Regions from separate parts of the Alteromonas sp. G4i13 genome, predicted to be linked through region 1. Evidence: predicted binding sites of a transcription regulator. Region 1 holds the regulator's gene; each other region holds the start of a gene.
What was found. Region 1 encodes LexA, which represses DNA repair genes until DNA is damaged. Its sites were predicted from a motif close to TACTGTATNNNNATACAGTA; they were not measured.

Region 1 (10,418 bases):
CCTTTGAGTTCGTTCAAGTAGCTCTTCACTTCCATCACGTTCTCATAGCCAATATAGACAGGCACGATACTAACTGGACGGTTAACGCCTTTGAGCATGGCTTGAATGGTCATGGCTAGCATGCCCGTTTTCGGTGGGATCAAACGGCCGGTTCGGCTGCGGCCACCTTCGGGATAGTATTTTACCGAATAGCCTTTGTTAAACAGCAGCTCTAGATATTCTCTGAATACAGCTGTGTAGAGCTTGTTACCTGCAAAACTGCGGCGTAAGAAAAAAGCACCGCCACGACGGAACATTTTTCCAACCGGCCAAAAGTTCAGATTGATACCTGCAGCGATATGTGGCGTAACCATACCTTCGTGATAAATCACGTAGGTCAATAATAGGTAATCCATGTGACTACGGTGGCACGGTACGTAGATGATTTCATGACCATTAGCCGCCAATTCACGAATGCGATCGGCATGACCTACACTAATACCGTTATAAATTTTGTTCCAGATACGGGTAAGTAGCCTGTCGCCAAAACGAATTAGCCCTTCGCGGTAGTCTGCCGCGATTTCTGTGATGTAGGTTTGGGCAGTCTCTTTCGCTTTTTCATGAGACACCTTCTTGCTTCGTGATTCCTCAGCAATAGCGCGACGCACTGCATCAGAGCCCAACACACTATTATTGAGTTCTTGGCGCTCTAACAGCGTAGGGCCAGTCATGCTTTGGCGCTTTCTTTGAAAGTGAGTGCTTGCTACGCGCACAAGCTTATGTGCAATACTTTGGTCACTACCATGTTGATTGGACATCGCGCGTGCAGAAACGGCTTTAGAGTAGTTAATAAAGTTGTCGCGGCCCAAAAACAGCACAATGAACAACTTACGAAGCCAACTTGGCGCCGCTTTATCAGCAATAAGATCGCTTAAGCCTGGCTTACCACGACCCGGGGCACGGCCCCACGTCACATAGACAGGAACAACTTGTAAATCTAGGTTTTCATGGTCTCTATGCAAATGAAAGAGGTCAGTAAAAACGTCTTCAATTCCCGTATCTTTAGCCGAAGAACGGAAAAGAGGCTGGGTTTTGCGTAAAAATAAGGTCGACGAATACTCTCGCCCCGCTAATGTGAGGGTTTCTGTAGGACTAGGTAAACCTAGCGCTTTAGTCGACATTCTCAGTGCAAGTTGGTCTGTCACTGAGTTGGTGGGGAGTAGATAAACGATAGGTTTACTTTTATCTATTCCTAATTCGGTTTCAACGTTAACTGGAATGCTGTGGGCTTTAACCAGTAACTTAACAGGATAATGAAATACCGACAGAAGGGCTTTTCGCATCCACGACATGAATTATGTAATCCTATGAAATAAAAACGGGTGAAGTGTAACACAAACGCGTCACAATCTCGCGACAAGCCAATTTCATCGCTTCTCATGCTGTAATGACTATCCATAACATGGGAAGTTCAAAAGCGCCCTTCTCCTTTTCTTGTGAGTCACAGCCATTTCTATAATGGGTTCGAATACAGAGAACGTAACATTAGCTGTATTTAATTGCGGTACAGCCGGACTGTTACTACTTTTATAAGAGCAAATGAATATGAGCAAGCAGTAGTGGATGATCAAAGCCGGTTAAAGACAATTGATGACTTTATGCTCAATAGCGAAGTGCCGTTAGATCTTGATGATTTAATGATGGTGCTCGCAGAGGCATACAAGGTGCCGATCGCACTCATTGGCGTCGTCGGAGAGTTTGAAGAAACCTTTAAAGCACACTACGGAACCACTCTTTCTAAAGTCACTCGTGAACATGCGTTTTGTAGTCACGTCGTTGAAGAGCGCAAGCAGGTGGTTGTTAGCAACGCGCAAGAAGATCCACGGTTTATGCATAATCCTCTCGTCACCGGAGAACCTCACATTTGTTTCTACGCAGGAACGCCGATCGAGATAAATGATCAGGTAATCGGTGCCGTATGTTTAATTGATACCGTGCCAAGAGAAATAGACGCAAAACACTTAGAAGTTTTAGAGAGAATAGGTGCTTTGGTTAGTCAGCATATTTCGCTTTCAAGAGAACACGAAGCGCTTAAACGCGAGCATGGGCTTATTGAGAAGTCTCCTATTGTGTTGGCAACGTGGCGCTATGATACGTCGTTGAGGCTGGTGTATATCTCGAAAAATAGTGAGCGTGTATTGGGAGTTTCACCCCAAGATTTGCTCACTGGAACGGTGGCATTGAGTGAGGTGCTGTCTGAGGAGGCGGAGGGTGATTTTACCTTTGCTATGCAGGCCCACATGGAAGGTGTTGAAACGCACACCTGCCGTCTTCAGATAAGGACGCCAACGCGTACTATTTGGGTGAGCATGATATCAACGGCAAATTTTCGCGAAGACGGCATGTTGTACTCGGTTCAAGCATTTTTGTTTGACACTAGTGACCAAAAGTATGTGGAAGACAAGCTCAATAAAACCAATCAGCGGATGCGTTTATTACTCGAGGCTTCAGAGTTAGGAACATGGGACTGGAACTTGGCCGCCGATGTTAATCAAGTCAACAAGCGCTGGTGCGACATTGTTGGTCTTGAGTATGAATACTATGACAGTGGCTCCCGCTTTTTTAGACAGCTCATTCATCCCGCGGATTACGTCAAAGTTGAAAAGCAGCTCAACATGCATCTAATTGGTAAGAGCAAAGTCTTTAACACCACATTTCGCATGAAACACACTGATGGCTCTTGGGTTTGGGTTGAAAGTTATGGGAAAACCGTTGAGACAGATGCCCAAGGTAAGCCGGTTCGTATAGCTGGTATTCATAGAGATATAACGCAACGAATGGAAAGCGAACTGCATGAGAGAAAGAAAACCCAGCTCCTTCAATTTATCAATAAAACCCGGGCATCATATCTGCAAAACAATGACTTGACGATGGCGTGTCAGTCCGTATTGGCCGAACTCATAGATATCTCAGATAGCCAGTTTGCCTTCGTCGGCCAAATGAAAGGAGACGGTAGCTCATCTAGACTTTTCATTCATGCGATTTCTGAAATTGTTTGGGATAACAGTAGCTTTTCTCAATATGCAGAATACAAAAAACGAAACCTCTACTTTAGTAACTTCGACAACCTTTTTGGAACCTCAATTTTAACGGGAGAAGTTACCATTAGTAATGCGCCAAACAGTCACCCTAATTCCAAAGGTGTTCCGCACGGTCATCCGCGCATTAGCCGATTTTTAGGCCTACCTATAAAAGTGAAAGATAAAGTAGTGGGAATGGTCGGTTTAGCGAATAAGTTTGATACCTACACTGACGAAGATGCTGAGTTTCTACAGCCCTTTTTAGATGCATTGGCTGGCTTGTTCTACGCAGTAGAGCTTGAGGAAGCCCGAGCCGTTGCTGAAGAGAAGCTTAGGCATTTGGCGATGACCGATTCTTTAACGGGCCTTTATAACCGACGCGCGTTCCTTGACGAGTGCATCTCATTCTCAAAACAACATTGTCGTGGATGTGTTGCTATCGTCGATATTGATCACTTCAAAAAAGTAAACGATACCTACGGTCACGATGCTGGAGATCAGGCGCTTATTGCTGTTGCGAGAAAAATAGCTAAACATAATCAAGCGCCAAATGTCGTGGCTCGATTAGGAGGAGAAGAGTTTGCAATAGTCATGATAGGTGACAAGAAAGAAGAGATCCATAGGCAGCTAGAAGCACTGCGCATTGCTGTTGAAGAAGGAAGGGTGACCTACAAGACAGACACGATGAATTTATCGATCAGCATTGGCGCAACATTTGTTAAAGACACCTATGAGGCGGATTTCAGCGCCCTCTTATCGCTTGCTGACAAGGCGCTGTACAGAGCCAAGGAGCAGGGCAGAAACCAAGTCGTATGGAATGAATAATAATAGTATGTGGCTTCGCCTACATTAAATATAAGCGTATACGCTCAAGGCGCTGTTGCTGAATTGATAAAGTTAAGTTATAAAAAACGAATATTTTATTAAACTTAATAATTAGGCTTGTTTTGAGCTTTTAACTAAAAAGCCGACATGCCTTTTAAATCAGGGACGATGTATGAAAACTTCGCGCTTGGGTTTTTCTGGCCTTTTTTCTCTTTTAGCTCTAACTGCGTGTGGTGGTGGAGGTGGCTCTGATTCTTCTCCACCTACAAACCCACCACCTCCACCTGAGCCGACAGCACTAGAAATTTTATCAAATCCTTTAGATTACTCAGAGTCACGACTAAACTCGGCGGCAACCACCTATGCTGATGCGAACTACAGTGGAGAAACGAAAGTCTCTACTGTGGATATCAGCGCAGTACAAGAGGTTTACATCACGCTCTTTGGTGACAATACAAGTGGCTCACCCTATGTAGATCAATATGATATCTACACCTTCCTAGATGAGAACGGCAACGTTGAAGGTACGACCGAGTGCTATGAATCAGGATCAGTAACATACTCAGGTAAGCTTGATGAAGACACGGGTAAAGGAACGATTACTGTAGACTATGATCAGTGCATTCAATATTACGACTCCACTCGGTATGACGGACAATTTTCGCTAGTTATTACTGACGCAGGTGAAAACAGCTCCGAAGTAACGTCTTATTTCACTACTTTGTCTATGCTAGACGGTGGCGTGCGCACAACATTAAAAGGCTACTTAAGTGTTGATTTTCGCTACCGCCCACAAACAGGTACGTTTTATGAAGAGACGAGGCAGTATCTTACTGTCACGCACAATGGTGAAACTTACAAGGTCAGTGGCACATCAGCAGAAGGGGTGACAAACAACACCTTCGTGTCTGAACTTAATGGTTCAATCTACATTGCGTCTAAAGGCAAATTGGACTTTGCATATTCTTCTGATCAGGGCGACCTTCCCTATTCGTCATCTGGCTCGCTGGTCGTAAAAGGAGATAAAACGGCTGGAATTGACGTTATTGATGGCGCAGTTCGCTATGGCGAAGATAACAACGGCGATGATATTTACGATGTAGGTGTATACTTTAATAATCTAACAGCGTTTGCCAGCGGAAATCATACTGGCCTTGCGCTTTCAGATATCGATGCGATATCCGTACCTCCTGTAGTGAATCAGCCTTATTACTATGCCTATGAGACTGTCTATACCACAGATGAAGTCACCGTTGAGCCTGGCTACTATCATGATTCAGATACTCCCGACTCAGAGCTGGTGATTTCGTTTCGCTGGTATGTAAATGGTGTAGTCCTTGACGATGTTAATGGTACCACGCTGCCACCTTACAGCGCAGTCTTCGGTGATGAAGTTAAAGTTACCATGGTGGTGTCAGACGGTATTAACGTTGTTGAATCCCAGCCTACTTTCGTTGAGATCGGCAATTCTCCTATGACGCTCACTGCATCGAATATGCCTGAAGTAGTAACTGCGGGCGGATACGTAGAGTTTACCGTATCGATGAGTGACCCAGACAGAGTTGACGATGACGTCGCGGGAGAGCTTATTTCAGCGCCTCCCGGTGCTTCGTTAAATGCGGAAGGTCTGATGACCTGGAATGTACCTGCGAATCAACTTTTCAACGCTCAAACTTATATGTTTAGTTTCGCTAGCTTAGACGGAACTGAATCCCAACAAACGCTCGAAATCACTTCTTATGCGGACAAGGCCCCGGCTTATGCTCGTACTACTGTGATGACACCAATTTATAATCACGGCTTTGCTATTGCTTCGACCAATGGTGTAAGTGAACTTATCACGGTAAATGCTCGCAACGTGGGCGCATTTTCGCTAGAAGGCAATACGCTTAAAAATACCTATGTGTATCCGTATAAACTGCCAACTAAAGGCGAAATTAGAAGCGTGCATACCCAAGATGTTGATGGTGACAATAATGATGAAATCTACCTTCTTACTCAACAGGGATTGTCTGTAATAAAAGACCGCGAAAGTAACGCAGAAGCGGTGTTTATTATTGAAGATAGTATTATTTCTGGCTTATTTTACGACATCAATGGTGACGGAGTTGATGAAGTTGCTTATTTATATGGGAGCGAATATTACAATGCGACTTCTATTGCCATTGTAGATGTTCGCACAGGTGAGCAGTTGCAACAGTACGATATTGACAGCGTCAATAACCTTGCTTTTGGTAACGTAGATGACGACGCATCGATAGAAATGGTAACGAACAATGGTTATGTATTTGATATCGAAAGCGGTGCCAACCAATGGCTATACGGTAGCGGGTTCAGCGACGCATTTGTTGTGCTGGGTGATATGAATAACGATGGTGTAGATGAAATCATCGGTGCCGATAGTTGGAATGATATCTCAATCTACTCAGCAGTATCGAAAAGCAGTTTGGCAACGGCGGAACATGGTGACATTTGTGATATCGCCTATAGTAAAGAAAGCCCAGCTACAGAAGGAATAGTGGTTGTCTCCGAGTGTCAGTGGGGACAAGTTAGAGGTTTTGCATTAGAAGCGGGACAAATCTCTGAGCAGTGGGCTCTTAACCACAACACTTACAGTGGCATGTCACTTCTCATTGACGATTTAGACAATGACAATGTGGACGACATTATTTGGACTGGTGAGAATCAAATTTTAGTAGCGCAACAAGATGCCAACGGTGAATATGCCTTATCAGATATAAAAGGTGCGCCGCGCGCGAGTAGATATCATGCCGCGGGTTGGGCACCTTATGGCGATAATGATGAAAGAGCCGTCTTTGTTAGCGATACAAGTAGTTACGAATCATCTATTCAGATTTTATCGGTAGATAAAGAGGATAACTTTGCGATAAGTGCTGAGGTTGGCGAAGATGTCTATAACTATAGCAAACCGGTCGTTACAGACTACAACAATGACGGTGTGGGTGAGTTACTAATAGGGGCACTGGATTATAGTTCGTCGTTTAATGTCGTGAGACTTACAGATAACGCTATTCAGTGGACACTGAACAATAATCAGAATAGTGAAATTTCGTTTATTGAAGCCATTGACGTAAATAACGATAGTTACGCCGATGCAGTTATTATTGAGAACAATCGACTTAAAGCGTTTGATATCGAGAATCAGGTGCTTATCGACTCAATCATTAACGATTTTTCAATTAATGCGCTTGCTGCCTCTGAAAAAGACGGTGTGCATTATTTTGCTGTTGGGGGCTATAGTTCGCTCAAGCTCTATAAAATGCAGGATGGTGAATTTGTTGGATTGAATGAATTGGAAACCAATTGTGACCAATTGCTCACGGTAAATTTTGATAGTGATAGCGAACTTGAATTTGCGTGTTTAAATAGAAACTACAACACCATCAATGTTTATGACGTGGCGAGCGATGCATTAGAACTCAAAGACGCTATAGCACCGTCATTCTACCCTCAGTATATAGCGGCTGTTCCAACGACGTCGTCTAATCAGTCGATTCTCGCTATCTACCAGCCTAACGAGAATGACTATTCGTACAATTATTATGACAGCATCGCATATCGCGTGGTTGAGGTTGATAATAAAGGCAATGTGGTGTGGCAAAGCCCTGGACTTGGGCTCGATAATGTTGAAGGCATGCGCACACGTCAAAATAGTGATGGGGAGCTGGAGTTACAAATTAGTAACCCGAACATGGCTCTTCTCGTAAAATAAGAGGAAAGCACTTGTCGTAGGCTATTGCAGATCGCAAAAGACGCGGCAAGTGCTTGTTATTTAGTTTTAGGTGTATATACTTACAGGAACTGTATGAACAGACAGGTCTTTTATGCGCCCACTCACAGCTCGACAAACCGAAGTTTTAGAACTTATTAAAACAACCATGTTAGAAACGGGAATGCCGCCTACTCGTGCGGAAATAGCCCGTCAGCTTGGCTTTCGTTCTGCTAATGCAGCAGAGGAACATTTGAAAGCATTGGCGCGTAAAGGCGTGATTGAAATTTTGCCTGGTACGTCTCGTGGCATTAAGCTCAATATCCCTCTTGATAACGACGCACAAGAAGAAGAAGGCCTACCGTTAATTGGGCGTGTTGCAGCCGGTGAGCCGATCTTGGCGCAAGAGCATGTTGAATCGCACTACAAAGTCGATCCTGCACTGTTTCAACCCCATGCCGACTTTTTGCTACGCGTTAACGGTATGAGCATGAAAGACATTGGTATTTTAGACGGTGATCTTCTCGCTGTTCATCGCACCACTGATGTTCACAACGGTCAGGTGGTTGTGGCGCGTGTAGATGAAGACGTCACCGTAAAGCGTCTAGAGAAACGCGGGCGTGAAGTATTGCTTCATGCTGAGAATGATGAGTTTGCACCAATAAAAGTTGATTTAGCGACTGAACATTTTGCGATAGAAGGCATTGCGGTGGGTGTGATCAGAAACGCTGACTGGATGTAGTATTTTAGCTTGTTTGTATAAAAGCGGCGCGTTAGCCGCTTTTTTTATGTCTTTTGTTCCTGTTTTTTTCTTCAATCTGCCAACTTAGGTTTTATCCTGCCTAGCAAACCTGTTGGTTTTCTGCGCGCTTATTTTTATCATTACTCACGTTATTCTTTCTATGAATGCTTCAAGTATTTTCCATTTTTTATTTTGAATTTTGTTTGAAATCGACATTGAGTCATCGATTACTTATTGATTTCTTAACTAGTTAGTCGAGCATTTACTTTAACCCCGTGTTCAAAATGCCTGTTTGATTCCAAGGGCATCCCACAGCAATGGCTTTCTCTTTTTGCACGTGAAATCCCCCGCGACCATTTTAGTAAATGATTAAAAATTAACCACTTCGTTAAATTTTTAATAGAAAAGACTAGACGGCGCGACATTATTGCGCAATTCTTATACAGAGATTAACAAAATAATAACAATGACTCTAAATTTGTTTTACAAGTTGAGGTTATGGGTCAATCGTTCGCAAACCATTTGGTAGGGCATCGCGCAAATTAATCAGCGTCTTTGACCACGCCATTACGGAGGTGCTGAGTGAAACAACTAACGACCGTTTTCGCAAAATGGTGTTCTAGTATACCAATTTTGCTTTTTTCCCCTTTGCTTTTTGCGCAAGAAGCAAGCGAAGAAGCCTCTTCGCTTAATTTGAGACGCGGTGCTACCGACATCAGTGGGCAGGTATACGACCTCCATATGTTGATGTTCTTCATTTGTGTAGGTATCGCGGTTGTAGTTTTTGGCGTGATGTTCGCCTCAATGTATCTACATAGAAAGTCCCGTGGCGCCAAGCCAGCTAATTTTCACGAAAACGTGAAGGTGGAAATTGCTTGGACCGTTATTCCTTTCCTTATTCTTATTTTCATGGCGGTACCCGCAGCGAATACCCTAATTGCTATGGAAGACACGTCTGAGCCTGACATGACGGTGTTAGTAACAGGCTCTCAATGGAAATGGCATTACAAGTACATGGATAGCGATGTAGAGTTTTATTCTTTACTCGCCACTCAGCGCGAGCAAATAGAAAACAAATTTCAGAAAACAGATAACTACCTGCTGGAAGTTGACCGTCCCTTGGTTATTCCTACTGGGAAAAAAGTACGCTTTCTTATTACCTCTGACGACGTTATCCACTCTTGGTGGGTTCCTGACTTTGCCGTGAAAAAAGATGCCAACCCCGGCTTTATTAACGAGTCTTGGGCCAAGGTGAATGAGCCGGGTATTTATCGCGGACAGTGCGCAGAGCTTTGTGGTAAAGACCATGGCTATATGCCGGTTGTGGTAATTGCTAAAGAACCCGCCGAGTTTGAAAAGTGGATGGGCGAACAAGAAGAGATTGTTCGTAAAGCAAAAGAAGAAGAGCAGCGTCTACTTTCTATGAATATGTCTATGGATGAACTGATGAAAGAGGGCGAGCGAGTATACAACGCAACGTGCGCTGCTTGCCATATGCCAAATGGTGAAGGTTTACCTGGCGTGTTCCCGGCATTAAAAGGCAGCAAAATGGCGCTGGAGGATCAGCAGGGCCATATTGACATAGTGCTTCATGGTAAGTCGGGGACGGCCATGCAAGCGTTTGGAAAAATGCTAAGTCTTAAGGAAATTGCCGCAGTTATTACATACGAGCGAAATGCTTGGGGAAATAAAACTGGCGATATGGTTCAAGCCAAAGATGTAAACGCAGTGGCAAACGGAAACTAGGAGCAGACAATGAGCAAAGCAACTGAAGTTATTTCGCCAGATACCTCTGCGCCTCATGACGGTCACCTACATGATGACCATGAACACCACGATCATATTCCTAAAGGGATAACGCGTTGGTTGTTTACCACTAACCACAAAGACATAGGCACACTTTACCTGTGGTTTGCCTTTATTATGTTTTTAGTTGGTGGTGCGATGGCCATGGTGATCCGCGCTGAACTATTCCAACCCGGTCTACAAATTGTAGAGCCAAACTTCTTTAACCAAATGACTACGGTACACGGGCTTATCATGGTATTTGGTGCAGTAATGC
Region 2 (10,418 bases), on a different contig from region 1:
TCTAACCATGCCATACGCGGCGTATGGATGTAGTTCAAACGGCTTTGATAAGGGCGTACCTTTTCATTTTTAGGCGTTGTGATAGTGATCATGCCAATAGCGCCATTGTCTACCGCATACTTTTGCTTTTGATAGCCAGACGCAAAGTGAGCGCCCTCTTCTGATGGAAAGTCACTTGGCTTACCAGCAAGCGCTACAACAACCTTACCTTTTACATCTAAGTCTTTGTAATCGTTGTGAGATAGCTCGTCAGCCACAATGCCGTAGCCCACAAAGACCATTTCACCTTTTAGGTTGGCCTCGGTGCTAAGCAAGCTCGGGCTAGCTAGATATTCTTTCGGGTAGTCAAAATCGACGGTTTCGCCGTTTTGCGTGAAAGTAAACTTGGGAGACTCTTGAACCAGATTCGCTTTGCGAAACGCTACGTTTTGCATGTAGCCGTCTGTACCCGCTGGCTTCAAACCATATTTAGCAAATTCGGTCGCAATATATAGCGCCGCAATTTCATGGCCACGAGAGCCCGTGTCACGACCTTCAAGCAAATCATCTGCTAGGAAAAACAGGTGCGATTTGATTCGCTGTGTATCAGGGTTAAAAGCATTGTCTGTCGATGCGTGGTTATGGGCAGTAGCAGCAAAGGTCATTGCTGTCATTGCACTACCTATAAGGAGTTTTTTTATCATTCTAATTTCACCATATAACTAAGTGTGCATCATGGTAACGCAGTTAATAGGCGGAATACCATTAAACTGCTTACGTTTACCATGTGTTTCCTACCGTTGCTCGCATTTTATGAGCAAGGTAAAATTGCCAGTCGCATGCCGGCTCAGCTTCCGGGTGTTTTTATATTTTTTTAGTGAAGAGCAGCATCTATGTCAAAAGACGACATTCTTTACCGCGTTCAGTTCATCAGCAACGGTGAGCGCTATGAGTTATACGTGAAAAGCCTTATGCAGGGCGCTTTGTTTGGCTTTATCGAGATAGGTGACTTTGTGTGGGATACTCACACAAGTGTTGTTGTAGACCCTAGTCATGAAAGGTTGAAAACCGAATTTTCTGAAGTAACAAAAACTTATGTACCGATGCACAACATTTTGCGCATTGACGCCGTAAATAAAAAAGGTTCAGCCAAAATTACTAAATTAGAAAATAAATCTGATAAAGTAACTGCTTTCCCTAGTCCAATATATACACCAACGAAAGAGTAACCGCCGGGTCATTCCGGTGAAGGTTGCCGGAGACCCTTATGTATCGCTATGTTTTAGCAGCATTATTATTTATTTGCAGCGTTAGCTCATCTGCAAAGGACCTTAACGATGAAAGCTTGTATCAACTACTTGATGACATTTGGCAATACGAGCTTTCGGTTTCCCCGCTTCTAGCTTCTCGCGAAGGCGATACTTCACTCGCTCACGTATTACCAGACAACTCTCCCAAAGCCCTGAAAGCACAAAATGAACAATGGCGTACTTTTCAAAAGACCTTAAGTCAGTATAAAAAAGAAGACATCTCTACTGATGCTTATATTGCCTTGCTGATGCAACAATATCGTTTAGCTAACTATGTGGACGAATATACGTATCGCGCGCATTTAGTGCCTATCAATTCAGAATATGGCTTTCACGGTGCAATGGCCTCGCTTCCTAATTTATCCACCTTTAAGCGCGTAGAAGATTATCAGGCCTACATTAGCCGCCTAAATGCGCTTAAGCCTTATTTTGACCAACAAATTGCGTATATGAAACAGGCGCTAAAAGAAGGCTACACGCAGCCTAAAGTCGTGCTGAAAGGGTTTGAGAACTCGGTGGCGTCATACATTGTTGAAAATGCCGAGGACAGTGGCTTTTATTCTCCATTTACCCGTTTTCCAGAGTACTTTACTGACGAGCAAAAATCAGCGCTAACGGAGCAAGGCAAGGCTGCCATAAATAGCAGCGTATTGCCTGCGTATCAAATGTTCTACGACTTCATGGTAGATGAATACATTCCTAGTGCCCGTGAAGATATTGCCGCGAATAACTGGCCTGATGGCGTGGCGTATTACGCCAATAGAGCCAAGCATTACACCACCACGGATATGACGCCTCAGGAAATCCATGATTTAGGGTTGTCTGAAGTAAAACGCATTCGCGCGCAAATGCAGCAAATTGTGGATGAGCTTGGCTTTGATGGCGACATTAACGAATTCATTACGTTTTTACGCGAAGACCCGCAATTCTATGCCACCAGCGCTGAAGATTTGCTGAAAGAGGCGTCGTTTATTGCAAAGAAAATGGACGCAAAACTTCCTTCGCTCTTTGAGTATCTGCCAAGAACACCCTACGGTGTAGCGCCTGTACCAGACGCTATCGCGCCCAAATATACAACGGGCCGTTACATTCATCCTAGCCGCGATGATCAGCCAGGATATTACTGGGTAAACACGTATGCCCTCGATAAGCGCCCTTTGTATGCATTGCCTGCACTGACATTGCACGAAGCAGTGCCTGGCCACCACCTTCAAATATCGTTGGCAGCAGAGCTTGAAGACTTACCTATGGTACGTCGTAACACCTATATTTCAGCGTTTGGTGAAGGCTGGGGTCTGTACTCTGAGTTTTTAGGTATTGAAGCAGGTATTTACGAAACGCCGTACGACAACTTCGGTCGCTTAAGCTACGAAATGTGGCGTGCGTGTCGCTTGGTTGTGGATACCGGTATGCACACGATGGGCTGGAGTCGTCAACAAGCGGTTGATTATATGATGGAAAACACCGCGCTTTCAGAACACAACGTAAATACTGAAATAGACCGCTATATCTCTTGGCCAGCGCAAGCCTTGTCTTACAAGATTGGTGAAATCAAAATTAAAGGCCTTCGCAAGAAGGCAGAGAAAGCATTAGGCGAGCGTTTTGATGTGCGTAAATTCCACCGCGCCGTGTTAGAAAACGGCTCAGTTCCATTGTTTATCTTGGAGCAAAACATCAATACGTTTATAGAAGAACAAAAGGCACAATAAACATGATCGTTGCATTTGGTGTTATTGGATTACTTATCCTGTTTTTAATTTACTTTGTGCTGCGAGCGCAGAATTTACAGAAAGAGCTGGCGCTATTGCGTCACTCGAATAAACAGACCAACAACAAGGTTACGTATGCTTATCGCAACCTTGTTCTTGTTACAGATGCGTTAGAGAAAAATCTTACTGCGCGTATTGAAAGTGCCTATAAAAGCCGCCTTATCGACCAAACTCAATACAATGCGCTGCACCCGCTTATGCGCAACTTTTCGACTATCGTCATGGCCTGTTGTGAGAAAGGGATGTCATTTGAGGAATCGCTGAATAAAGTGTTGCTTAATGAAGAAGTGACGCTTGAGGAAATTCGTGAGGTGGTGAAAGCACTCCCTAGCAACGTGCGTATGGTGTGGTCAAAAAATACGGCCGACGGCTTCATTGCTTTTTGCCAAACCGTTACAGCAACAGTAAGCGGCACGACTGCAAAGGCTCAAAAAGAACCATCTGAAGAGTAACATTTTACTCTGTGTCCCTCGTTAGCGCTTATACAGTGCTAACTGTATGGCAGGGTCGTCTGCGTTGCTATGTAGTAAGGTCAGCGACCCTAGCCATGTTCCCACTCTTTTAAAAGTTTAATCTTTTTACCTTTCCAGACTAATCAGTAAGTTAGCACTTAAAACAACAAGCCAAAAACCTTTTGTCTTGAAAAGGGTTATTGCTGCACTATAATACTGTATAAAAATACAGTTTATTTTGAGTACCATGAATAAATCGTTATCCGTGCTTAATAACCACCCGCATATTTGGCGGGCCAGAGATCAGAGACAAAGTGAAACCAAGTTTTCACTGGGTTTTCCGCGTCTGGATAAAGCACTTAACGGTGGCGTTGCATCTACAGGTCTTGTCCGTATCTCTTCGTTAACCGGCATGGGTGAACTTTCACTCTTTAAACAGGTTATATGCCAACACCGTACGCATAAGCTGGTGGTATTTATTAACCCTCCCGGGCTACTACAGTCGCCGTGGTTAGAAAACTTGGGGCTTAAAGCGCAACAAGTGCTGGTAGTAAAACCAGGTTCTGAACAAGAGTCGTTGTGGGCAGCAGAGCAATGTTTAAAAAGTACGGCTTGCCATTGCGTAGTGCTGTGGAGTAATGCTGTAAATCAAAAAGAAGCACGACGCCTACAGGTAGCAGCAACGCATAATGATGCGCTGTGCTTACTGTATACTCCACCGCAACAGCAGGCCTCACAGTTAGGTTATCCGAAGGCCAGCTTAAGTGATTCACAAGCCACTCCTTCGAATCAAAGCGACGGTGCATTACCCATTACGTTGGATATCGCGCTAAAGGGTAAACCCCACGCTTTGGCAGTGAACATACGCAAGCAGCGTCATGGGTGGCCCAAAGATAACATTGTTATTTCCCATCGGTGGACACCCGACAATCAGGCTATTAAATGGGCCATGGCACACAACACACTTTCCGATCAGGCATTACACTCTGTGAGCTAATGATGCTGTGGGCTTATATTTACTGCTACCAACTAACTTTAGACAGCCACATCAAAGCGGCTAGAAGTAAACGTGCCCATAGCCAATTGCCGAGGCACGAATCTAATAACCAGTATTCATCGTTAGCGTCGAATACCCCCGTTGCGGTGTACTGCAGTAAAACAAACAAAATTACGCAGTGTAATGATATTGCGAGAAAAGAAGGTATTGAAATTGGGCATGGGCTAGCTCAAGCGGCGGCGCTATGCCCTTACGTACATATTCTGCCTTTCAGTGAAGAAGCCGAAAAGCATATGCTGACGCAGTTAGCCCATCGGCTTTACCCACTGGCTTCTGACATCGTATTAGACAACCACATTCACTCAAATAGTGTAAACGGTCTGGCAGTAAGGCTAGATAACCTAACCCATTACTATGGCGGTCATAAGCCACTGTGGAAAACTTTAACCCAAGCTCTGGCAGAAGCAGATATTCGCTATCATTTTGCTAGCGCATGGACAATTGAGGCCGCAAAAGTATTAGCGCTTCATAAATTTAATACTTACTTGCATACATCCGATGACATAAAAAAAGCGCTAAGTGCGTGCCCGCTTTCTCTTACGGCTCTATCTCCCAAGGTCATTGACTCATTGGCAAGGGTGGGCGTTTCCTGCGTACAACAGTTGCTTGCCATGCCGGTACAAGAGCTGGGGCGGCGCTTTGACAATAACACCATTATGTATCTTACTGCGTTAAGGGGAGAAACCTTTCCACGCGTTACGTTATTTAGGCCTTTGGAGCACTTCGATAATTTTATCCTCTTGCCTTTTGATATTGAAAACACGCAGCATCTAACCCCTTTTGTCACCCAGCAGTTTGAGCATTTATCTCACTATTTACGGGCAAGAAACTTATATACATCCAGCATCAGCGTACATATTCATTTCAGAGAAGCACCTGTAATGGATATTAATATACGTTCGGCGCTTCCTCAGTCATCAGTAAAAAGTTGGCTGCCGTTATTTAGTCTTAAAACTGAGAGTCTGGTGTTGCCTGAGCCAGCTACAGCCATTGCGCTTACCTGTCAGCAATTTGAAGAAATGGATACGCAGAATGGCGATTTTTTTAGCGACAGATTTAACGATATTGCACAAAAGCAATTAATTGGGCGCTTAAACGCGAAGCTAGGCGATAACAGTACGTTTCAACCTCGCGCTGCCGACAGCCATCAATTTGAATATATGACGGTGACGGAGCCGAGCGTCGGTAACTGTGCCGGTAATTACGCTTATAGCAGTGACATTACGCCTACCTTCACCTTTGATGTACCTAAACCGCTTATTCAGGCTACCCAAATTTGCTTTGGCCCCGTGCGATTACACAGTGAGTGGTGGCATGACAGCCCAACAAAGCGTGATTATTTCATCGCCCAAACTGAGCAATGCGTAAGGCTTTTAGTGTTTAAAGATGAAGAGAGCCGCTGGTGGGTGCAGGGCCTTTTTTGCTAGCGGTATGCGGTTAAAGAAAAAGGTAAAGGCAATATCATGAAATACAGTGAGCTCTTTTGCCAAAGCAATTATAGTTTTCTTTGCGGTGCCTCTTCCCCCGCAGAGCTTGTTACCACGGCTTCTTTCCTTGGTTACGACGCACTTGCCATTACCGATGAATGCTCAGTAGCGGGAGTGGTACGGGCTTTCGACGAAATTAAGCATCAGGGCCTACCGATTACGCTTATTGTGGGTAGTTACTTTGTATTTGATGACACTTTATCTTTTGTGCTGTTGTGCCCGAACAAAGCGGCCTATAGCGAACTATGCCGAATTATTACTAACGCGAGGCGTCGCTCTGATAAAGGTGAATACCAACTAGCTGAGTGGGACTTGCGTACCATTCGCCATTGCAAATTCATTTGGCTACCAAGCGGCAAAGAAGCTAAAGACAAGCATTGGGCTGAATGGCTGCAAAAACACCCTAGTATTGATGCCTATATTGGCGCTCAGCGCCTATTAGACGGAAGGGATCACCACAGGTTTGCGCATTACAATCATCTGCAGTCTGCCTATCCTTTTCCTGTTATTGCCTGTACAGGTGTACTCATGCATCACGCTGACAGACTGCCGCTTCAACATGTATTGCATGCTATTAACGTGCATACCAGTGTAGACAAAATAGGTCGGGATGCGTTGAGTAATGCAGAGCGTAGTCTGCGAACCGTACAAAAAATTAAGAAGCTTTACCCTGAGAAATGGATTGCCAATACCAATGCCCTTGCTCACGCTTTCACATTTTCTTTAGAAGAGCTGCGCTACCACTATCCTGCGGAGCTTGTACCTGAAGGGTATACGCCCACTTCGTATTTGCGGGAACGTGTAGAGGCCGGTATAAAAGTGCGCTTTCCTGAAGGTATAACCCCTGATATTCGCCAAACCATAGAAAAAGAACTTACGCTTATTGACGAGCAAGAGTATGAGTATTTCTTTTTAACCATTTACGACATTGTTCAGTTTGCCAAGCGACAACGTATTTTGTATCAAGGGCGCGGCTCTGCGGCCAACTCGGTAGTGTGCTATTGCTTGGAAATAACCGCAGTAGACCCAAGGCAAATAAGTGTGCTGTTCGAGCGCTTTATTTCCAAAGAGCGTAACGAACCGCCAGATATTGATGTGGATTTTGAGCATCAACGCCGTGAAGAGGTCATCCAATACATTTATCAAAAGTACGGCCGGGAAAGAACCGCTATCGCGGCTACGGTTATTTGCTATCGCTTTAAGTCGGCTTTTAAAGATGTGGGCAAGGCGCTGGGCTTTAGCGAATCACAGCTTGATTTTGTGGTAAAGCAGATTAATCGCCGAGACAGCGTTATTCCGTGGAAATCTCAGCTGGCGGGGCTTGGGCTAAACCCTGAAGAGTTTAGGGTGCAGCAGTTAATTACCCTTACCGAAGCTTTACTGGGCACGCCCCGACATTTGTCGCAACATGTAGGCGGTTTTGTTATTAGCGCAGGGCCGCTCTACGATCTTGTTCCTGTTGAGAACGCCGCGATGGAAGAGCGTACTATTATTCAGTGGGATAAGGACGACATTGAAACCTTAGGCCTTTTAAAAGTGGATGTACTGGCGCTTGGGATGTTGAGCGCTATACGTCGTGCATTCTCTCTTATCAATAAACAATACCCTGTTGAAACCAGTATTCCGTTCATTACTAAGCTCGGAGATGACAAACAGGTTTTCGATATGATTTGTCGGGCCGATACGGTAGGCGTTTTTCAAATAGAATCACGGGCTCAGATGTCTATGCTGCCAAGGCTCAAACCTCGTCGCTATTACGATTTGGTCGTACAAATAGCCATTGTACGGCCAGGTCCGATTCAGGGTGATATGGTCCACCCTTATTTGATACGCCGACACGGCAACGAAACCATTAGCTACCCATCTAAAGATGTGGAGAAAGTTCTGTCTCGAACCATGGGCGTGCCTATCTTCCAAGAGCAAGTGATTCAGCTTGCCATGGTTGCAGCTGGCTTCAGTGGCGGAGAAGCCGATCAACTGCGTCGCGCCATGGCGAGCTGGAAAAAAGACGGTAGAATTTTTGAGTTCAGAGACAAGCTTATTAAGGGGATGACGGATAAAGGCTATGACAGTACGTTCGCCCACAACTTATTTGAACAAATAAAAGGCTTTGCAGGTTACGGCTTTCCTGAATCGCACTCAGCATCTTTTGCCGTATTAGCTTATGTGTCTTGCTGGTTGAAGTTTTACTTTCCTGTTGAGTTCTACGTAGCGCTGTTAAATAGCTGGCCCATGGGGTTTTATTCTCCGTCTCAGTTAGTTCAAGATGCTAAGCGTCACAACATACGGGTAGAAGCGCCCTGTGTTAACCAATCTGACGTTGAGCATTCTCTGGTGGTACAAGGCCAAAAAAAACACATTCGGCTTGGTCTTAAGCTTATTAAAGGCTTAAGTGAAGCATCGTCTCAGCTTATCGTGGAAAACCGTTCAGACAAAAGCTACACCAATGTTGAACAATTACAGCAGTTATCGCTTAAAAGTCACGAACTAGAGGCACTGGCCAGCGCCGATGCCCTTCGCACGATTTCAGGCAATCGGTATGAAACCCGCTGGCGAATTATGGATACCCAAACCCGTCTACCACTTTTCGATACCGACGAATTTTATGCAGATAAAAATACCACACCGCTCGGCGCTACGCCTTCTGAGGCAGAAAATTTACTAGAAGACTATGCCTCAACCGGCTTATCGGTAAATAACCACCCTATTTCTTTACTCAAAAAGCAACATAAGCTTAAAGACATAAGCTGGTCCAATTCGCTTAAAGACAAGACCAATAAATCTGTTGTAAAAGTACTCGGCGCAGTAACAGGTCGACAGGCCCCGGGTACAGCCGCAGGCGTTACCTTTCTAACTTTAGAAGATGATATAGGCAATATGAACGTTGTGGTGTGGCAAGCTACCGCTCGTGCTCAGCAACAAACATTCTTAAAAGCTAAACTGCTACAGGTAAATGGTATTATTGAACGCTCCAAAGAGGGAGTTATTCATATCATCGCAGGTAAGCTTATTGATCGGACGCCGTGGCTCGAAAAGCTGTCATTAAGTTCAAGAGATTTTCACTGAGTATTTTACACCCGCAAAACGATAAATTATGGTGTATAGCTATGCGATTTATTTTTGTATTAAAAAACTTCCTCTCAAGGAAATGCTTCAAAGATAATTTATTTGTATATTGTAAATTGCTGTAGTCATTTTGGAGTTTAGAATGATGCGATGTATTGGGCTTTTCATTGGCTGTTTGTTTAGCCTTAATATTTATGCAGATAAATATGTGATTGGCGCACAAAACTTAGCTTATTTCCCCCATTACGATTTTGCATCATCAACAGATAAAGGGGTTGCTTGGTCAATTTTAGAAGCTTTTTCTGAAGCTTCGGGACACGAGTTTGTGTATTTAAGCTTGCCTATAAGACGGCTTCAACTCGAGTTAGTTAAAGGTAATGTTGACTTTGTATACCCTGATAATAGAGGCTGGTATAACAGCATTACCACTTCAAATGACAAGTACTTTTCCCTCCCATTAACCAGCGCAGTAACGGGGACAATTGTAAAACGACAGAACGCTGGGAAAGGCATCGAAAAGATAAAAAACCTCGCCATGCCGTTAGGCTTCACACCGGTAAATTGGCAAGAAAGAATAGACACTCAACGTACCCAAATAACTTGGGTTACGGATATTCAACAAGGCTTGGCGCTTTTGTACCAAGAACGTGTAGACGGGTTAGATTTAGAGTATTTCGTTAGCCAGCGATCTGCTCCTCTATCATATGAGCAAGATGCATTTACTTTAGATTTGACGCTTCCACATAATGAAATTCCTTTTTCCCTATCTACGCTTTATCATCAAGACATTATTAGTGAACTTAATAAGTTCATATCCTCAAATCCAGAATTAATTGATAGTATAAAAACAAAATACGGAATAACCCCTTTCGAGCAGTTGTCTCAGAAGCTTTTGATAGAACAAGGATTGAAAATTGAAGAGGTTTGGAAATAGTATTCGTCGCTTTGTGCAAATGGCGGTATTGCCAGTTACATGCACACTTTCAAGTCCTTTTGTTTCAGCCGACACCTATATCGTAGGCGCTCAAAATATTGAATATTATCCGTATTACAACTTTTCATCGGATCATGAAAAGGGGTTGGGTTGGGCTATTCTTGAAGCATTCTCAAAGCAAAGCGGACATCGCTTTGTATACTTGAGCATGCCAGTTAAACGCCTTCAAATAGAATTGAAAAAAGGCAATGTAGACTTTGTCTTTCCTGATAACGCCAGATGGTATGATCAAATAACCCATAGCCTTAACAAAGTATATTCTGAACCTCTGGCAGAAACATTCGCCGTGACTTTGGTTAAAACA
Region 3 (10,418 bases), on a different contig from region 1:
CAAGGTGAGTACAAACTTCCGTAAACTAGAGACAAACTAACAAGATAGATGCGCGTTTAATGCAGGTTCAATTTTCTAAAATGCACGGTTTGGGTAACGATTTCATGGTTATTGATAACGTTACTCAGAACGTCTTTTTCTCTAAAGAAAAAATTCAGCAACTGGCTAACCGAAACTTCGGCATTGGCTTCGACCAGCTGTTGATGGTGGAACCGCCTTACGATCCTGAACAAGACTTCCACTATCGTATCTTCAACGCGGACGGTTCGGAAGTAGAGCAGTGTGGCAATGGCGCGCGCTGCTTCGCACGTTTTGTTAAGCAAAAAGGTCTCATTAATCGCAACAAAATTGTCGTAAGCACCAAAGCTGGAAAAATGGTGCTGTATCTTGAGAAAGATGGTCAGGTTACTGTGAACATGGGTAAACCTGAATTCGAACCTGCGAATATTCCACTTAAAGCCAATAAGCAAGAAAACACCTACATATTGCGAGTCGGCGAGAGCACGCTATTCATTGGATCGGCATCGATGGGTAACCCACATTGCGTGATGGAAGTCGACGACGTTGATACTGCTAATGTGGCCGAGATTGGTCCACTTGTTGAAAAGCACGAACGCTTCCCTGAAGGCGTAAACGTTGGCTTTATGCAAATAATCAATGAGTCACATATTAAACTTCGCGTATTTGAACGAGGTTCAGGTGAGACCTTGGCCTGTGGTAGCGGCGCTTGTGCAGCGGTTGCAATTGGCCAGGTTCAGGGTAAATTAGGAAAAGACGTGCGGGTGGACTTACCCGGAGGCAGTTTACGTATACGCTGGCCTGGCCCAGATAACGTGTTAAAAATGACAGGGCCTGCTGAGCACGTGTACGACGGACATATAAATCTATGAGCGAATTATCAGGGCAGTCTAACGCTACGCAATTGATTGAGCCATTTAACGACACAACGGAATTGTCGAGTGCCGATGTGCGCGCGTTCTTGTTACAAAACCCTGAGTTCTTTGCCGAGCACTCCGACCTTCTTGAAAAAATTAAGCTTCCCCACGAGCAGAAAGGCAGTGTTTCACTGGTAGAAATTCAAAGCGATCAGCTTCGAAAGAAAGTTAGGCAGCTTAATTTTAAACTCAATCAGCTGGTGAGCATCGCTAAACAAAACGAAAAAATATATCGCGTTTACACCGATTTAAACGTGCAGCTTCTGCGCTGTGAAAGTGTTGCCGAAGTTCAGTTTACTTTGGAAGATGTGCTTCAAGAGCGTTTACAATTGTCGTCGGCGGTCATTAAAAGCTTTAAAGGTCCCCACGCGATCCCCGAACTACAGCAACGTTTATTTACTGAAAAACGTTTTAAAAATACCAACTTTTTCTTTGGCAGATTATCTCAACACGAACGCCAGCTTCTTTTCGGAGAAAGCCCTGCGGAGTCTGTAGCGCTAATGCTGCTTGGTGACAACCGTGAACTCGGTATTTTAGGTATTAGCAGCAGTGACGCCAGCCACTTCACCCCAGATATGGACACCTTGTTACTTCAACAGCTTCAGCAAGTGCTTAATATTATCTTGCCTGAAATGATGGGATATTAGGTGTAGTGTCTACGGACGCATTGATAAGCGAACCTTGCCAGCAATGGCTAGATAAGTTTCTGCTACATCTACAGGTAGAACGTGGGTTATCTCTTCACACTATCAAAAATTATCAGCGCCAGCTTACCGAAGTTGCAAAGCTACTTGGGCTTTACGAGTGGTCGGGACTAACGCCAAGCGACATAAAGCGGGTAATGGCTGATGCAAAGATGTCAGGGCACAGCCCGCGCAGTATAGCATTGCGCCTATCGGCACTTAGAACCTTCTGCCAATATCTTATCGATCATCAGCAACTATTCAGCAACCCTGTAGAGGGTATTCAAGCTCCAAAACAAGGGAAGCCATTGCCTAAGCAACTAAGCGTAGATGAAATGCAGCAGCTTCTTAATGCCTCCCCCCGAAGCAGTGACGACGATGAGGGTATGCAATTACGTGATGTGGCTATGTTTGAGCTACTTTATGGCTGTGGACTGCGCTTGAGCGAACTGACTGGGCTTAATTTGGCCGACTGTCTAAAGGACGGTACCGTGAAGGTCATGGGTAAAGGAAGTAAACAGCGAATACTTCCGTTAGGCCGACACGCACAAAAAGCACTTAACGCGTGGTTAAAGGTACGCCCTGCCTACGCATCACCTTACGAAAGTGCGGTCTTTGTGAGTAAGCGCAAAACCCGCATATCCAATCGACAAGTCGCTAATCGCCTCGATAAAATGGCAAGCGAACAGTCGCTGTCACAAAAAGTAAGCCCTCACAAACTGCGCCATTCCTTTGCTACGCACGTATTAGAATCCAGCGGAGATTTGCGTGCGGTTCAAGAGCTATTAGGTCATGCTAACTTGTCAACAACACAAGTTTATACCCATCTGGATTTTCAGCATCTCGCTAAGGTTTATGACGCGGCTCACCCTCGCGCACACAAGAAATAACGCTACTAGAAGGTTTCCCCATGCAGTTTTTCAGGTCTATCAATAACGTCGAGGCTATGACCTTCGACCTTGATGACACCCTTTATAATAATGAACCTATTATTCGACGCGCAGAGCAAGCCCTTCAAGCGCATATTGCTGAACATCACCACCTGGCAGCTAAGCTAACATCACTTGATTGGCTACAGCTTAAACGTGCGGCTATCGCCAAAGACGCGCGATTGGCTTCTGATATGGGGCAGCTTCGTCGCGTTGTTTTAAGCGCTGCACTATCTGGCACGCCAGCAAACCAGTTATCAATAGTCCCCACAGAAGACACTGCATTACGTGCTGCTGTAGACAGCTGCTTTAATTGTTTTTATGACGCAAGAAGCGATTTTGCATTAGCCAGTAATGTTCACCACACCCTCGATAAACTTAGCCAGCATTTACCGCTCGTTGGTATTACTAACGGCAATGTAAACGCGCAAAAAGTAGGGTTAGACCGTTATTTCACGGCGATCTTGCACGCCAGTGTGGAACGGCCCATGAAGCCTGCTCAAAACATGTTTGATGAAGCGGCCTCACTGGTAAAGGTAACGCCGTCGCACATTTTACATGTGGGCGATAATATTATTAAAGACGTGTTCGGTGCCATTAATGCCGGCTATCAGTCGGCTTGGTTTGCATGTAATCGTCCAATGCAGTTGAAATTTGAACCCGTTTCAGTACTTCCACACGTTCAGCTTGATTCATTAGAAGAGCTTATTCAATTTGTCTAGGCGCTATTTATCTCGAAAATACAGACCTTTACTACTCATTCTTTTGCGAGATGTTAACCTTTGAGTAAGCCGCATTCTTAAAGGTCTAGAGAGCCGCACTTAGGGCGTATAGATTTTAACGCTCACTCGTTATACACTGAAAACTGGAGTCGTAGTTTTTGTGTCCTCATGGAAAAACCTGCTATCTCGAAGTCAAGGTCGCAACAAGCGTCCAAGGTAGATAAGCCAACCTCGAATGTTCATGAACATGCCGAGACAGGTCGCTCTTTTTGGCCGTTTAAGCCACTGTCTGGCTTGTATCAAGATGTATTTATTATCTTGTCTTGGATTGCCATATGGCAAATTGGACGCATTGTTGAATACACTGAACACGCCAGTGTTTGGTTTCCTGCGGCAGGCTACACCCTTGCATGCTTCTTAGTTTTAGGTTGGCGCGCGGTAGTGCCTATTATGGTGGCCGCCATTGCGATTACCGTCTGGAATGGTCATAACTACTTGCTGCCGTTAAGTAACGTAGAAATGATGTGGGGCGGCGTGTTATTCGGCGTTGCACATATGCTCCCTTACTATGCAGGAGCCAGTGTTCTCGGCCATCTATTGAGAAAGCCCGACGTCACCACACCCCAATTAATCGTCTCGTTCTTAATCATCGGCTGTATTTCGTCGTTAGTTGCTACGCAACTAGTCATTGGTTCACTTGTTCTCACTAATCAGATGTCAGCGGCGGATATTAAAGATGCGATGCTGCCCTTTTGGATAGGGGATATGGCTGGTGTTGTTGTGCTTGCACCTCTTTTTGCTGGCTTGTTAGTAAAAATAAGTGCGGCTTCTAAAATAGACCTCTTGGCATTTTCTAACTGCGCTTCATCCGATTTACACAGCTACTTTAAAAAAGTGGCAATCAATTTGGCCCTCATACTATTCGTCATGTTATTGGCAAAACTTACCCAGTCTCGTGACAGTGCATTTGCTATCTTTTTTCTCGCCATTACCCACATGTGGATAGCGTGTACTGAAAGTACAAAGCGCAATGTTATAAGCCTTGCAATAAGCAGCCTATGCATTGTTTTGCTGGTGCATATATTCGCCTTAATGGATTACGTCAAAGTGTATCAGTTTGCACTCAACGTTATTGCAGCCAACGCGTTGTTTGGTATAGCCATTCCTCAGTTACAAGCAGACAATGCTCTGCTCAAAGACCGTGTTTTTGTGGATACCTTAACCCAAGCTTATACGCGGGAGTATTTGGCCCAGCGCAGCGCACTAGAAATGGCTCAGAGCCGTGAATCTGGAAGCTCGCTTTATTTCGTTATGTTTGATTTAGATAAGTTTAAACGTATTAACGACGAATTAGGCCATGTAGACGGCGACAACGCATTGCGCCGATTAAGTCAGGTGACGAAGGATATTGTGCGTAAAGCTGATGTTTTTGCCCGTTTCGGCGGCGACGAATTTGTACTGCTTCTGCCTAATATCAGCGAGCAAAACGCCCTTAATTTGGTGGAAAAGGTACGTGAAGGTATAAACGCAATCGTTATTTCAGAAGTGTCATTGTCATCGAGCTTCGGCGTCACTCTTATGCAGCAAAGCGATACACTCGAGACGCTCATTCAGCGCGCCGATCGGGCACTCTACGCATCAAAAGAAAAAGGCGGCAACACAATAACCCTCAAATAATGGGGTCAGAGTACATTTAATCGCTCAAATACGCTGAAGACAAAAATGTACTCTGACCCCATTATTACGAAAGCAGAAATGTACTCTGACCCCAATTTTATACGTGGGAGTTATCTTCTAGTACGTTTTGGCGCATGGATTCACATGGGCTTTGACAAACCGGTCTCCCAACCACTTTAGCTGGAACACCCACCACAGTAACGTGAGCTGGAACACTATTGAGTACAACGCTACCAGCGCCTACTTTTGAGCCTTCACCTATCTCAATATTTCCAAGGATCTTGGCGCCAGCGCCAATTAACACGCCTTGGCGAATTTTAGGGTGGCGGTCGCCCGACTCGTTACCGGTACCACCTAATGTAACGCTCTGCAAAATAGATACGTTGTCTTCAACCACTGCAGTTTCGCCCACTACAATGCCAGTTGCATGGTCAAACATGACGCCTTTACCTATACGCGCAGCAGGGTGGATATCTACACCAAAGCTTGCCGAGTTGCGGCTTTGTAAGAATAAAGCAAGCTGATGACGCCCATGAACCCAAAGGTAATGCGCCATGCGGTGTACTTGCACAGCATGAAAACCTTTAAAGTGAAGTAAGGGAGTAAGGTAATCGTTGACCGCCGCATCCCGCGCCTTAATCGCTAGAATGTCAGCAATAGCCGCTTCGCTGATGCCTGGCTCAAGTAAGTAAGCTTCATCGAAAACTTCGCGAATGGCGAGCGCAGGCATGACGTCGTCTGCCATTTTGTTCGACAGAATAAAACTAAGCGACGATTCAAAGTTGTGATGTGCAAGAACACTGGCATGCACATAGCTAGACAGCAAAGGCTCTTTTTCAGCAACAACTTGCGCTTCTTGTTTTAGCGTAGACCAAAAATCGATGGGCGTTGTAAGTGCGGTCATGAGCATGTCCCGTTATATAAAAATGCTGTGTTCTATCAGAAAATTGGGTAAGCGATCTAAACTTGTTCCTTGCTGGGCATATCTATGCTGACAAAAGGGAACGCGTAAAAGTTTACCTGAGTTTGATGTGATGCAATACCGATGTGATACCGACCAAGCGCATAATTCGATCAATTTATCGAATTAATTCGTTATAGCTAATAACCGTATCGTACATGTACACATCGTTAAAGCACTCTGCTCTCTCGCTGCGTCTAACTGAGTGCTTCCATTAATTTAATAGAACGTTCAGAGCGCTCGTATCTTTCATTAAATAATACTTAAAATCATGATTGCACACGAACGTATAATGCCGTTGAAATTTATCTTCACTGGGAAAAACTGGACTGTATAAATTAACAGGCAGGTGGCATAATAGCGCGCTGCTGAATGTATAACACTATCAACTAACAGGTACCACACTATGGATGTATTTCGACTGCTAGACGAGCTAAACGACAAACAGCGTGAAGCAGTAGCAGCCCCACTATCTAACGCCCTAGTTTTGGCTGGCGCGGGCAGTGGTAAAACCCGCGTATTAGTGCATCGCATTGCGTGGTTAATGGAAGTCGAAAACATCGCCCCTTTTTCTATTTTGGCAGTGACCTTTACCAATAAAGCAGCCAAAGAAATGCGCGGCCGAATAGAGTCGTTGATGGGTCGCAGCCTGCACAATATGTGGATTGGTACCTTCCACGGGCTTGCACACCGCCTGTTACGCGCGCATCATGCAGAAGCCAACTTGCCTGAGAATTTTCAGATAATTGATTCGGATGATCAGTATCGACTTATTCGCCGCATTCTGAAGGCCATGAACCTAGACGAAAAGCATTGGGCGCCTCGTCAAATTCAGTGGTACATAAATGGCAACAAAGACGAAGGCTTGCGCCCTCAGCACATTGAAACCCACGGCGATCATATTCAAAAGACCATGCGCGAAGTCTATGCGGCATATCAAGACGCTTGTGACCGTTCAGGCTTGGTAGATTTTGCTGAACTGTTGCTACGCGCACATGAATTATGGGCTAAAAACCCAGAAGTATTAGCCCACTATCAACGTCGTTTCCGTGCAGTGTTAGTAGACGAATTCCAAGATACCAACAATATCCAATACGCATGGCTTCGTATGCTGTGTAGTGGTGGTAATAATAACATTATGATTGTTGGCGACGACGATCAGTCTATTTACGGCTGGCGCGGCGCGAACGTAGATAATATTCAGCACTTCCTGAAAGACTTCAACGAGCCTACTACTATTCGCCTTGAGCAGAATTACCGCTCTACAGGAAACATTCTTAAAGCGGCGAACACGGTTATCGACAACAATACGGGCCGTTTAGGGAAAGAACTTTGGACGGAAGACGCGCAAGGCGAGCTGATTTCTGTATATGCGGGTTTCAACGAGCTAGATGAAGCGCGCTTTATTGTTTCGAAAATCAAAGATTGGCTTAATCAAGGCAACGCCCTTACTGATACCGCTATTCTTTATCGAAACAACGCCCAGTCTCGAGTACTGGAAGAAGCCTTGCTGCACGAAGGGCTGGCGTATCGCATATACGGCGGTCTGCGCTTCTTCGAACGCCAAGAGATTAAAGACGCCCTTGGCTATATGCGTATGGTGAGCCACCCGCACGACGATGCAGCTTTCGAGCGTGTAGTAAACACCCCAAGTCGCGGTATTGGTGAGAAAACCTTATCGCAAGTGCGCGACACCGCGCGAATGCACAACTGTTCAATGTGGCAGGCGTGTCAGTTGCTCATTAATGAAGGTGGCTTTAAAGGCCGCGCGCTAAATGCTATGCAAAGCTTCGTGTTGCTAATTACTGAGCTAGAGCAATCCACGTTAGATGAGCCCCTTGACCAACAAGCCGATAAGGCTATTCGCCAGTCTGGTCTGTACGCCATGTACCAAGCAGAGCGCGGAGAAAAGGCCCAAGCACGTCTAGAAAACTTAGAAGAATTGGTTACTGCATGTAAAACTTTTATCGTGCCTGAAGAAGCCGAAGAAATGTCGCCTCTGGCAGCCTTTCTAGCTCATGCGTCGCTGGAAGCAGGTGAAACCCAGGCGGATAAAGACCAGGATGCCGTGCAAATGATGACCATTCACACCGCTAAAGGCCTTGAATTTCCACTGGTATTCTTAGCAGGTGTAGAAGAAGGCATGTTCCCTAGCCAAATGACTAACGACGAGCCAGGTCGAATGGAAGAGGAACGCAGACTTTGCTATGTTGGTATGACCAGAGCAATGCAAAAGTTGTATATTACTTATGCAGAAAGTCGTCGACTCTATGGCCAAGATAAGTATCATACTGCTTCTCGATTTATTCGCGAAATGCCAGCAGACTGCGTTGAAGAGGTTAGACTGAAATCGACTATTTCGCGGCCCGTGCACAACCGCTTTAGCCAAGCGACGTCGCACGCCAGTTTTGAAGAAACGGGCTTTAGTTTAGGTGAGCGAGTTGTACACCGTAAATTTGGCGAAGGGATCGTACTTAACTACGAAGGGAGTGGTGAGCACGGTCGAGTTCAAGTAAACTTCGACGAATTTGGCAGCAAATGGCTGGTACTTGCTTACGCAAAGCTGGAGAAAGCGTAACATTATTAATAGGCAAGGTAGCCTAAACCTAAGTTGAAATGTATGCAGCAACACGTGCTGATCATCGAAAATGGTGAAGGCAACCTTGAACTTATAGCGAAATTAGTACGCCGGGCTGGTCTTACCCCCGTTGGCGCAACGTCGCTGACAGAAGGCAAAGCACGGTTTTCGCAAAATATGCCGGAAACCTTTCTGTGTGCTATTGTTGCATACTCGCTTCCCGATGCACCAAAAGGCGAAGCCATCGACTTTACTGTTGAGTCTTTCATTCCCACCATTGCTACAACAGAAAGTTTAGATAGCGCTATTCGCGATAAAGTCCTAGAACGTGACGTTGTCGATTACATTCCCAAAGAAAATTCGCAGAACTACGACTACCTCAATCGTCTTATTAGCCGATTAGAAAAAAACAAGTCTACTGGTGTCGTCGTGGTAAGCACTAATCGGGTGTTGCGCTCAAAAACCGTTTCATTACTTCAGCGCCATAATTTTATTGCGTTTGAATGCCTAACGGCTACAGACGCTATGCAATGCTTGTCTGAACACAAAAACGTACGTCTTGTTATCACTGACAACACGTTGCCTGATATGACAGGCACGCACTTTGTCGCCAGTTTAAGAAAAGCCTTTTCGAAAGAGCAGCTGGCAATTATGGGCGTTGCTGGAGGCAAAGGCATGTTAATGTCTGCGCACTTTATTAAAAGTGGTGCAAATGACTTCTTGCGAGTGCCCTACTGTCATGAAGAGTTCTTGTGTCGCGTGATGCAGAACGTGGAATATATTGAGAGCGTTGAAGAAATTCGTCGTGTGGCCAACACCGACTATTTAACAGGTTTGCCTAACAGGCGCCACTTCTTCTACATGGTTACTGTACAACACCAAAACCTGTCTGAGGATCACGCTCTCGCCCTTATTGACCTAGACTTTTTCAAATCGATAAACGATACCCATGGCCATGACGCAGGTGACATTGTGCTAAAAGCCATGGCGGCCCTTATTGAGTTTTATTTTCCGGACGAAATTATCTCCCGCTTTGGTGGCGAAGAGTTTTGTATATACATGCCGTCAACACCACTAAAAGAAGCCTGTGAGCGTCTAGACGACTTCAGAAAAGTGGTGGAAGCGGAAATTATTCAACTGCCTAAAAGCGACATTAAAGTGACCTGCAGTATTGGGGTAAGTGGCGCCCACACTCAGCGCGTAGATAAGCTACTAAGCCTTGCCGACAAGCAGCTTTACGCCGCCAAAAATAGTGGGCGTAACCAAGTGAAGTGCGAACCACCAGATGTTCCTCAGCAAGAGCAAGCTTCACTGCTTTAGCTTTTCACTCAATCAACTGCCGCTTAGCTGTCCGACGTTTAATTAAAGACTGGTGCGCAAAAGCCCCTACTCCACCGCTAGCTTTCGCGCTTTACGCTGACTGCGGTAATTAACTAGCGAATCTGCACTAAACAAGATAAGCGCAAACCACACAAAGCCGAAGGTCACCAAGCGCGACTCTTCAAGCGGTTCGCCGTACAGGTAAACCGCCAGAATGAACATAAGCGTTGGGCCAATGTACTGAAAAAAGCCCAGCGTTGAATACATTATGCGCCTTGCTGCAGCGGTAAAACAAAGTAGTGGCGCGGTAGTTACAATGCCAGCCGCTAAAATAAGGGTATTTAGCGTGGCGTCGTTATTAAATAAGTTACTGTACTCAGAGCCAAAGAAGACCCAGTAAATAATAGCGAATGGCGAGAGCATTAAAGTTTCAATGAATAGGCCGGGTAGCGAGTCTACAGCCACTTGCTTGCGCAATAAGCCATACACACTAAAACTTCCCGCAAGCACCAGGGCAATCCACGGCACGTGGCCATAAGAGAAAATAAGAATAGCCACGCCAATAACGGCAAGCCCAACGGCTACACGCTGTAAGTTACGCAACCTTTCACCT

Region 2: a site for LexA is predicted at 3,725-3,744, ahead of ACFI6J_RS20725 (recombinase RecA). Genes of this name have one in related genera too.
Region 3: a site for LexA is predicted at 6,235-6,254, ahead of uvrD (DNA helicase II). Genes of this name have one in related genera too.

Annotation. Positions count from the first base shown of each region.
Region 1 covers NZ_JBHNYX010000006.1:83,855-94,272, forward strand. Annotated here, with positions in the region: gene plsB (glycerol-3-phosphate 1-O-acyltransferase PlsB) at 1-1,331, opposite strand, end outside; gene ACFI6J_RS04370 (sensor domain-containing diguanylate cyclase) at 1,599-3,884, shown strand; gene ACFI6J_RS04375 (COG1470 family protein) at 4,057-7,617, shown strand; gene lexA (transcriptional repressor LexA) at 7,730-8,356, shown strand; gene coxB (cytochrome c oxidase subunit II) at 8,939-10,102, shown strand; gene ctaD (cytochrome c oxidase subunit I) at 10,112-10,418, shown strand, end outside.
Region 2 covers NZ_JBHNYX010000074.1:1,232-11,649, reverse strand. Annotated here, with positions in the region: gene ACFI6J_RS20745 (M28 family metallopeptidase) at 1-683, opposite strand, end outside; gene ACFI6J_RS20740 (DUF1820 family protein) at 873-1,208, shown strand; gene ACFI6J_RS20735 (DUF885 domain-containing protein) at 1,247-2,998, shown strand; gene ACFI6J_RS20730 (hypothetical protein) at 3,001-3,510, shown strand; gene ACFI6J_RS20725 (recombinase RecA) at 3,758-4,507, shown strand; gene ACFI6J_RS20720 (Y-family DNA polymerase) at 4,507-5,994, shown strand; gene ACFI6J_RS20715 (error-prone DNA polymerase) at 6,031-9,120, shown strand; gene ACFI6J_RS20710 (hypothetical protein) at 9,251-10,054, shown strand; gene ACFI6J_RS20705 (substrate-binding periplasmic protein) at 10,035-10,418, shown strand, end outside.
Region 3 covers NZ_JBHNYX010000008.1:75,174-85,591, forward strand. Annotated here, with positions in the region: gene lysA (diaminopimelate decarboxylase) at 1-24, shown strand, start outside; gene dapF (diaminopimelate epimerase) at 60-890, shown strand; gene ACFI6J_RS05640 (DUF484 family protein) at 887-1,582, shown strand; gene xerC (tyrosine recombinase XerC) at 1,588-2,508, shown strand; gene ACFI6J_RS05650 (HAD-IA family hydrolase) at 2,529-3,269, shown strand; gene ACFI6J_RS05655 (sensor domain-containing diguanylate cyclase) at 3,438-4,946, shown strand; gene cysE (serine O-acetyltransferase) at 5,044-5,850, opposite strand; gene uvrD (DNA helicase II) at 6,314-8,485, shown strand; gene ACFI6J_RS05670 (GGDEF domain-containing response regulator) at 8,528-9,805, shown strand; gene rarD (EamA family transporter RarD) at 9,872-10,418, opposite strand, start outside.